DNA from 2 places in the Kitasatospora sp. NPDC004745 genome. Region 1 is predicted to be linked to the other one. Evidence: riboswitches for the same ligand, from Rfam matches in the RefSeq annotation. Region 1 holds a riboswitch; the other holds the start of a gene.

What was found. A riboswitch is a leader RNA that binds a small molecule or an ion and turns the genes downstream of it on or off. The one in region 1 is predicted to bind cobalamin.
Region 2: another riboswitch for cobalamin. It lies ahead of ACFYUY_RS39280 (prenyltransferase/squalene oxidase repeat-containing protein); the one in region 1 lies ahead of ACFYUY_RS36295 (ribonucleoside-diphosphate reductase subunit alpha).

Annotation. Positions count from the first base shown of each region.
Region 1 covers NZ_JBIALK010000036.1:35,703-40,206, reverse strand. The annotation lists gene ACFYUY_RS36300 (glycosyltransferase family 39 protein) at 1-1,490, shown strand, start outside; cobalamin riboswitch at 1,532-1,696, shown strand; gene ACFYUY_RS36295 (ribonucleoside-diphosphate reductase subunit alpha) at 1,885-4,287, shown strand; gene ACFYUY_RS36290 (ribonucleotide-diphosphate reductase subunit beta) at 4,287-4,504, shown strand, end outside.
Region 2 covers NZ_JBIALK010000050.1:12,334-16,837, reverse strand. The annotation lists gene ACFYUY_RS39290 (CbiQ family ECF transporter T component) at 1-131, opposite strand, end outside; partial or broken gene ACFYUY_RS39285 (hypothetical protein) at 772-1,335, opposite strand; gene ACFYUY_RS39280 (prenyltransferase/squalene oxidase repeat-containing protein) at 1,332-2,915, opposite strand; cobalamin riboswitch at 3,023-3,152, opposite strand; gene ACFYUY_RS39275 (flagellar hook-length control protein FliK) at 3,311-3,790, opposite strand; gene ACFYUY_RS39270 (peptidase) at 3,846-4,504, opposite strand, start outside.

The sequences.
Region 1 (4,504 bases):
GGGACCCGGCCCCCAGCCCCCGGCGCCGCTGGATCGCCCGCGGCGTGCTCGCGGCCGTCCTCGTCATCCAGGCCCTGCTCTCGCTGCGCCTGCTCGCCGCCGCGCACCCCGACGAGGCCGCCGCCATGGTGGCCGGCCGCCAGCAGCTCGACCACCTGCTGCACGGCACCCCCGTGACCACCCACCTGGCCGAGCGAATACCCGGCACGCCCCAGCTGTACCTGCCGTTGGCCGGCGCCGCCGCCGACGCCAACGGCATCTTCGGCGCCCGGGTGCTCAGCCTCTGCTTCGCCCTGCTCACCACGGTGCTGCTGTACTCGCTGACCCGCCGGCTCTTCAACGAGCGGGTGGCGATCTGCTCGATCGCCGGCTACGCGGTGGTGCAGTCGACCGTCGTCGTCGGCTTCTACGCCGCGCCCGAGGCGCTCGCCGTCCTGCTGGTCGCCCTGGCGGCCTGGGTCACGGTGTTCACCGCGCGCCGCCCGGTGGCCCTCGTCCTGCTCGCCGCGCCGGTCGCCGCCCTGGCCTGCGCCGTCGCGTACTCCGCGGTGTTCACGCTGCCCGCGCTGGTCGCGCTGGCGGCGGCCACCGCCTGGCCGCGGCGACGGCTCGGCCCGGCCGCCCTGCGGGCCCTGCTGCTCGCCGCCGGCACGGTGGGCGCCCTGCTGCCGTTCGGACTGCTCGGCAAGGTCGCCGGGTGGTCCCCGGCCCACGGGCAGGGTTCCCGTCCGGTCGGCGAGATCCTGCTGAACACCGTCCAGTGGGGCGGTCTGTTCACCGTCCTCGCGGTGGCCGGCACGATCGCGTACGCCCGCCGCGAGCAGCTGCTCGAGTCGCCGGAGAACGACGGCGTCACCACCACCCGCGCCCAGCGCGCCCTGCTGGGCACCGCCCTGACCTGCACCGCCCTGCTGGTCCCGGCGGTCCACCTGGCGCTTGGCACCTCGGGGGCGCTGTTCCGGCACCTGGGCTTCGGGATGCTGCTCGCCGCCCCGCTCGCCGGGGTCGGCCTCACCCGGCTGGTCGGCGCGCACTTCCGCCACCCGCAGCTGGGCATCCTGGTCTGGGTCGCCCTGCTCGCGCTCGGTCTGGAGCAGTCAGCGCTGCGTTACCAGAACGGGCCCGACTCCGGCCGGCTGCTCGCCGTCCTGCGGGTGCACGCCACGCCGCAGGGCCACTACCTGACCGAGGTCGACGGGCTGCCCGAGTACTACCTCGGCGCCGTCAGCCGGCCCGAGCAGTGGACGTCGGCCCGCTCCGGGACGGACTACCGGGACGCGGCGGGTGTCGAGCATCACGGCGACGAGGGCAGCGCCGCCGCGATCAAGGACGGCTACTTCACCGTCGTGGTCCTGGACAGCACCGCCCCGGCCGCCACGGACCGCGTCCTGGCGACGGCGCTGGCGAGCGGCGGGCACTACCGGTTGATCGCCCAGTTCACCTCTCCGACGGGCGATTCGAGCACCTACAAGGTCTATCTGAAGCACTGAACGGCCGCCGGGCCCACCGTGGCCCACGACACGTCGGCCACAACATATGGTGCCGCCGCAGTCAGCCGCCACTAGATGTATGCTCACTCCTGCTGTCAAAGCAGGGGAACCCGGTGCGAGTCCGGGACTGCCCCGCAGCGGTGTGCGGGCGGCTCGACAAGCCGCGCCCGCGAGTCCGAGTACCTGCCGACGGTGTGCGCCACGGCCCTCCCGCAGAGGCCGCGCCAGCACGAGCAGTACCTTCCGGGCCTCGCGGGCGGGCCGGGGACGCCACCGTCGCGCGACGCACTCCTGCGTACGCGCCGTGCTCCCCTGCCCCGTTCGGCCCGGACCCGATCACCGCCGCCGATCGCCGCCAGGAGAGAGCGCCTTGACCACCGCTGCCTCAGCCACCCTGCCCGCCCAGGGCTCCGGTTCCGCCCCCGCCGCCCCGACGGTCTCCGACCCCGGCGGCGCGCTGCTGCGGCTGCTCACCGACCGTAGTGTCGATCTCCCCCAGGTGGACCCCGGCCATGTCGCCGCCGCCGCGCTGCGCGGCCGCCACGCCGGCTCGGACTTCGCCGAGCTGCGCGGGCTGGCCGTGGACGCCGCCGCGTCGATGATCGCCGAGGACCCCCAGTACTCGAAGCTGGCCGCCCGCCTGCTCGCACTGGAGATCGTCGACGAGGCCGACAGCCAGGGCGCGACCTCGTTCGCCGCCTCGATCGCCGTCGGCCACGCCGAGGGCCTGATCGGCGACGCCACCGCCGCCTTCGTCGCCAAGCACGCCGCCGCGCTCGACGCGCTGATCGACCGGCAGGGCGACGACCGCTTCGAGTACTTCGGCCTGCGCACCGTGCAGTCCCGCTACCTGCTGCGCCACCCGATCACCCGCAAGGTCGTCGAGACCCCGCAGCACTTCCTGCTCCGCGTCGCCTGTGGCCTGGCGGTCGGCGACACCGAGCAGTCCGTGCGCGAGGTGGCCGAGCTGTACCGCCTGATGAGCCGGCTGGAGTACCTGACCTCCTCGCCGACCCTGTTCAACTCCGGCACCCGCCACCCGCAGATGTCGAGCTGCTACCTGCTCGACTCGCCGCTGGACAACCTGGACTCGATCTACAGCCGCTACGCGCAGATCGCCCGCCTCTCCAAGCACGCCGGCGGCATCGGCCTGTCGTACTCGCGCATCCGCTCCCGCGGCAGCCTGATCCGCGGCACCAACGGCAAGTCCAACGGCATCGTCCCGTTCCTGCGCACCCTCGACTCCTCCGTCGCCGCGGTCAACCAGGGCGGCCGTCGCAAGGGCGCCGCCTGCGTCTACCTGGAGACCTGGCACGCCGACATCGAGGAGTTCCTCGAGCTGCGCGACAACACCGGCGAGGAGGCGCGCCGCACCCACAACCTCAACCTGGCGCACTGGATCCCGGACGAGTTCATGCGCCGCGTGAACGCCAACCAGGACTGGTCGCTGTTCTCCCCCGCCGACGTCCCCGAGCTGGTCGACCTGTGGGGCTCCGACTTCGACGAGGCCTACCGCAAGGCCGAGCAGGCCGGCAAGGCCGTGCGCACCATCCCCGCGCAGACCCTGTACGCCCGGATGATGCGCACCCTGGCGCAGACCGGCAACGGCTGGATGACCTTCAAGGACGCCTCCAACCGCGCCGCCAACCAGACCGCGCTGCCCGGCCGCACGGTGCACTCCTCCAACCTGTGCACCGAGATCCTGGAGGTCACGGACGACTCCGAGACCGCCGTCTGCAACCTCGGCTCGGTCAACCTCGGCGCGCACGTCGCCGAGGGCGCGTCGGCGGAGGACCTGCTCGGCGCGATGGACTGGGAGCGGCTGGACGCCACCGTGCGCACCGCCGTCACCTTCCTCGACCGCGTGGTGGACATCAACTTCTACCCGACCGTCGAGGCCGGCACCTCCAACTCCCGCTGGCGGCCGGTCGGCCTCGGCGTGATGGGCCTGCAGGACGTCTTCTTCAAGCTGCGGATCGACTTCGACTCGGCCGAGGCGGCGCGGCTGTCCACGCTGATCGCCGAGCGCATCATGCTCACCGCCTACGAGCGCTCCGCCGACCTGGCCGAGCAGCTCGGCCGCCACGAGGCGTACGGCGAGACCCGCGCCGCCCGCGGCGAGCTGCACATCGACCACTTCGACGTGCAGCCGCACTGGGCCGACCGCTGGAGCGCGCTGCGCGCCCGGATCGCCGAGACCGGCCTGCGCAACTCGCTGCTGCTGGCCATCGCCCCGACCGCGACCATCGCCTCGATCGCCGGCGTGTACGAGTGCATCGAGCCGCAGGTGTCCAACCTGTTCAAGCGCGAGACGCTCAGCGGCGAGTTCCTGCAGGTCAACCCGTACCTGGTGCGCGAGCTCAAGGAGCTCGGCGTCTGGGACCAGACGACCCGCGACGCCCTGCGCGACGCCAACGGCTCCGTCCAGGAGCTCGGCTGGCTGCCCGCCGAGGTGCGGTCGCTGTACCGCACCGCGTGGGAGCTGCCGCAGCGCGCGCTGATCGACCTGGCCGCGGCCCGCATGCCGTACCTCGACCAGAGCCAGTCGCTGAACCTGTTCATGGCCGCGCCGACCATCGGCAAGCTCAGCTCGATGTACGCGTACGCGTGGAAGGTCGGTCTGAAGACCACCTACTACCTGCGCTCGCGCCCGGCCACCCGGATCGCCCAGGCCGCCTCCGGCACCGCCCGTGCCGCCGCGCCCGTCCCGGTGAACACGCCGACCCTCACGCCGGAGGAGGAGGCCGCGCTGGCCTGCTCCCTGGAGAACCCCGAGTCCTGCGAGGCCTGCCAGTGATGTCCGACGACCGCGAGAAGATGCTGCTCGACCCCGGGTTCGAGCTGACCCTGCGCCCGATGCGATACCCGTCGTTCTACGACCGGTACCGGGACGCGATCAAGAACACCTGGACGGTCGAGGAGGTGGACCTGCACTCCGACGTCGCCGACCTCGCCAAGCTGAGCGAGGGCGAGCGGCACATGATCGGCCGGCTGGTCGCCTTCTTCGCGACCGG
Region 2 (4,504 bases), on a different contig from region 1:
GCCGCCGTCGCCAGGGCCAGCGCCCACGCCCACCACGCCAGCGGGTGCAGGTTCCGCGGGGCGCGCCGGCCGCCCGGGCCCGGCCCGCGGACGGCGGGCGGGGCCGCGACGCGTTCGTCGAGCACGGCCACGCGATCACTCGGCCCGTCGGCGGCGGCGCCGTGCGGTGACCACCGTCGCCACGCCCAGGGCCACGACGAGGACGGATCCGACCACGGCGGGGAGCATCGAGCCGGAGTCGTGCGGGGTGTCGGCCACCGGGTCGGCGTTCACCACGCCGCCGGGCACGGCGGGGGTGGCCGTCGGTGCGGCCACCGCGGGCTCCACGGCCGGCGGGGCCGACCGGTCGGTCGGGGTGTCCGTCGGTGCCGGGGTGGACGGCTCGACCGGCACCGGCGTGGCGGGCACCGGCACCGGCTCGGGCGCTCCCGGTGGGGTGATGCCGTCCTGCGGGGTACCGGCCGTGCCACCCGTCGGGGGTGCGGCGGGCGCGGGCGGGCGGCCCCCGCCCGCCGGGGGCCGGGCGGGGGCCGGGGCACGGCCGGTGCCGCCGGTCCCGCCGGTACCGCCGGTGGCCCCGGTGCTGCCCGAAGCCGCAGCGGCGCCGCCACCGCCGGTCGCACCGCCGGCACCCGTCGACCCGCCGCCGGAGCCGCCCGAGCCGCCCGAGCCGCCCGAGCCGCCCGCGGCACCGGAACCACCGCTCGACCCGCCCGCGGCGCCGCCGGAAGCACCCGCGGAGCCCTGGCCCGGGTCGGCCGGCTGCCCACCCGGGTCGGCGCTGTGCGCCCGGACGGTGTCCGGCGAGAAGCTCGGACGCCCCTCGGTGCCCTCGATGTCGGTGCCACCGAAGATCCACAGGTCGACGCTGCCCGGCTTCGGGTGGTGGCTCATCGCGCCGAGCTGGCTGTAGGACCACTCGTTCTGGCCCGGATCGGCGTGCCAGTACGACCAGTAGGCCGTGGCCGGCGGCGTGAGGACGCACTTCTCCTGGTCCGGGGTCGGGAACTGCTTGCCGTCCTGGTAGCCGCTGTAGCCGATCCGGCAGATGAACGCCGGGCCGTCGTGCCCGGTGCCGGCGGTCTTCCAGCCGCCCTGGTTGAGCAGGGCGTACCCGGTGGTGGGGGTGCTCCCGCAGGAGCGCAGCAGCGGGCCGCCCCACCTGCTGAAGTCCACGGCGAGCACGACGCCGGAGGTGGTGGTGCACTGGTCCATCGGCAACGGCGCCGCGGCGGCCGGGGCGGTGTCCACGGCGACGCCGCCGAGGGCGAGGGCGGCGGTCAGCGCCGTCGCCGCGAACAGCCGGCCGAGGCGGGCGCCCGGTCCCCCGGTCATCGGTGACGTCCAGGGGCCGCGGTCCGGCGCCGGCGGGCGACGAGGACGGCGGCGGCGCCGAGCGCGGTCAGCGCACCGGCCCCTGCCGTCAGCGTCAGCGCCTGGCTACCGGTGCCGGCCAGGCTGCCGGAGCCGGTCGACACCGGCACGCCCCCGGCCGGGGCGACACCGTCACCCGCCGGGGCGTCGACGCCTCCGGCCGGACGGACGGTCGGGCCGCCGCCGGCCGCGGGGGTGTCGGTGACCGGGGCCGGTGCGGTCGTGGTCGGCGAGCCTGTCGGGGTTCCGGCCGGGGTGCCGGTCGGCGTGCCCGTGGGCGTTCCCGTCGGGGTTCCGGTGGGCGTACCCGTGGGCGTGCCCGTCGGGGTTCCGGTGGGCGTGCCCGTCGGGGTTCCGGTGGGCGTCCCCGTGGGCGTACCCGTCGGCGTGCCCGTCGGCGTGCCCGTCGGCGTCCCCGTGGGAGTTCCGGTCGGCGTCCCCGTCGGCGTCGGCGTCGGTGTGCCCCCGAGGGGGCGGCTCAGCGTGCCGAAGGAGATCCCGGTGGCGCCGCCGACCACCTGGGTCGAGGCACGGACGTCCGAACCCTGCTGCCCGGCGGAGGCGACGTTGAACCCACCGTCGCCGTTCTGCTGACCGGCGAGGAAGTCGAGCGCCTTGGCGATCTGCGCACCGTAGTCGGCCTTGCGCAGCGTCATGCCCTGGACGGCCAGCGCGGCCGAGTTGGTCGAGTCGCCGGCCGCGCCGGGGAAGCCGCCGTCGGGCAACTGCCGCGCGGCGAGCCACCCGAGGCCCTTGTCGACCGCCTGCGCTGCGGCGTCGTCGCCGGGGACGAGCGCGAGGGCCATGGCGGCGATCGCCGTGCTGTCGACGTCGGAGTCGCCGGTGGCGGGGATCAGGCTCGGCCAGGAGCCGTCCGGGTGCTGGAGGCCCTTCAGGTAGGCGACCGCGGGGGCGGCGTTGGCGGCGTCCCCGGCGCGGAGCTGGGCCATGACGGCGAGCGCCTGGGAGAAGACGGAGGTGGCGTAGACGTAGTTCCCGGCGGCGTCGCAGCCCGTGTTGGCGTCGGCCTTGGTGCACACCATCGCGGCGAGGGCGGCGATCAGGTCGTGGCCGCCGAAGTTCCGCGGGTCACGGCCGACCACCTCGGCGAGCAGCGCCTCCTTGCCGATCGACCCGCCGCCGGCGTACTCGGTGCCGATCGCGGTCCAGTCGTCGACGGTGCGCTCGCTGGCGTCCTTGCCCCGCTGGTCCAGGAAGTCGACGATCCGGCGCAGCGCGGCGTCGTCGGTGCCGGTGGCGGCGAGCGCGTAGGCGCCGTCGATGGTGAGTCCGAAGTCGGCGAAGGCCGGGAAGCCCTCGTAGTAGTGACCGTCGATCAGGCGGGACGGGTCGGCGAGGTAGGCGGCGCCCCTGGCGACGTCCGGCGTCCGGCCCGCGGCGGGGACGGCCGCCCCGGCGAGCGAGACGGCGGGCCGGCCGACAAGCGCCGTGCCGCAGGCGGTGACCGCGAGTGCTGCGGCGGCCAGCAGGGACGTGGTGCCCCGGCTCCTGTGGCGCGTACGACTGCTGCTGACCCTCACCGGCGTCTCCCTGGTCGGTCGACGCGGGGCGCAACGGCGCAGCCGACGGCTGCCGGTGGAGCGCGTGGCCGTCGGAACTGCGTCGTAGTCCGCGACGACGCGAGTGCTCTCTGAACAGACCCCGGTTCAGGCATTCCGGCTCATCCGCCCTGGGCGGATCTACGGTTGCGGGTCAGCGCCGGAGTTGGACCGGCTTCCCCTGAGGACCGAGGTGAAAAACCGGTTCATCAGACCACGTCAGCGGAGTGGGAGTCAACGGCCTGTCAGATGGTCCGCTCACCCTGACGGGACGGGCCGCGCGGATCAGGACGGCCGGGCGCCTCCTGCCGCACCGCAGGGCGTGCCGGAGCTGCCGGCACCCCTCCCCGCGGGGTGCCGGCAGGTGCCTCCGGACGTCAGGGCGCCGTGATGCCCGGCTGGGCGCCGGCGCCGAAGGACCAGCCCTCGACGTCGCCGGGGGCCGGGTTGTAGCTGCCCGCGCCCAGGCTGCTGTACGACCAGGGCCCGCCGTGCTGGGCGTGCCAGTAGGACCAGTAGGCGCTGCCGGTCGGGTTGGTGCAGGTGGCCGGCAGCGCGTTGATCTTGCAGACGAAGCCGGGGAACCGCGGGTGGAAGGCGTACGTGAATCCGGCGCCGGTCAGCGCGGCGAGCCCGGTGGCCGGATCGCCGGGTGCGCAGCCGGTCTCGACGCCGCCGCCGACGGCGGTGAAGTCGACCACGACGGTGACGCCGGTGGTGCCGCTGCAGGCGGCCGCGTGGGCCGCGGGGGCCTGGACGGCGGAGGCGCCGAGCAGGCCGGCGGTGAGGGCCGCGGCCGCGGCGATCGAGCCGAGCGTGCGGCGGGCCGGTCTGGCCGGGGTGAGGGTGTCGGTCATCGGAACTCTCCTCGTGGGCTCAGGGATTCGGTGGCTGGCTCAGGAGTTCGGTGGCTCAGCGGGCGGCCGGCGCCGGGCAGGCCAGGGTCGGGGCGGCCGGACGCGCGCCGGCGGCGGAGAGGGTGGCCAGCGGGGTGCCGGCGAGGCCGAGCGCGGCCTGCGCGGTGGCCCGGGCGCCGTTGGCCGGGTTGAATCCGGTCGCGTCGTAGGCGACGGCGCCGCGGACCGCCGGGTCGGCGGAGCAGCCCTGCTGGAACTTCACCAGCCGGCTCCAGCCCTTGAGGCCGGCGCCGATGCGTCCGCCGGCCAGCAGCGCCTGGGTGGCCAGGCCCGTGGTGTTGGCGTTGGAGGCGGTCGCCCCGGCGGCCGCGAAGCCGCCGTCGGCGTTCTGGTGGGCGGTGAGCCAGCCGAGGCCGGCGTTCGCCTTGGCAGTGCGGCCGGTGGCGGCGAGGGCCTGGGCGGCCAGCGCGGTGGCGTCCGGGTCGCTGGTGCAGGTGGTCTGGCCGAAGGAGACCGGGTAACCGCCGTCCGCACACTGGCTGTTCGCCAGGAAGTCGACGGCCGCGGCGGGGGCGCCGCCGGGGGTGCGGTGCAGGGCGATCAGGGCGAGCGACTGGCCGAAGGCGTTGCTGTAGTCGCCCCACTGGGAGCGGTCGGAGAAGCGGCCCTCGGCGGTCTGCAGGGAGCGCAGCCGGGCCGGCAGGTCGACGCCTC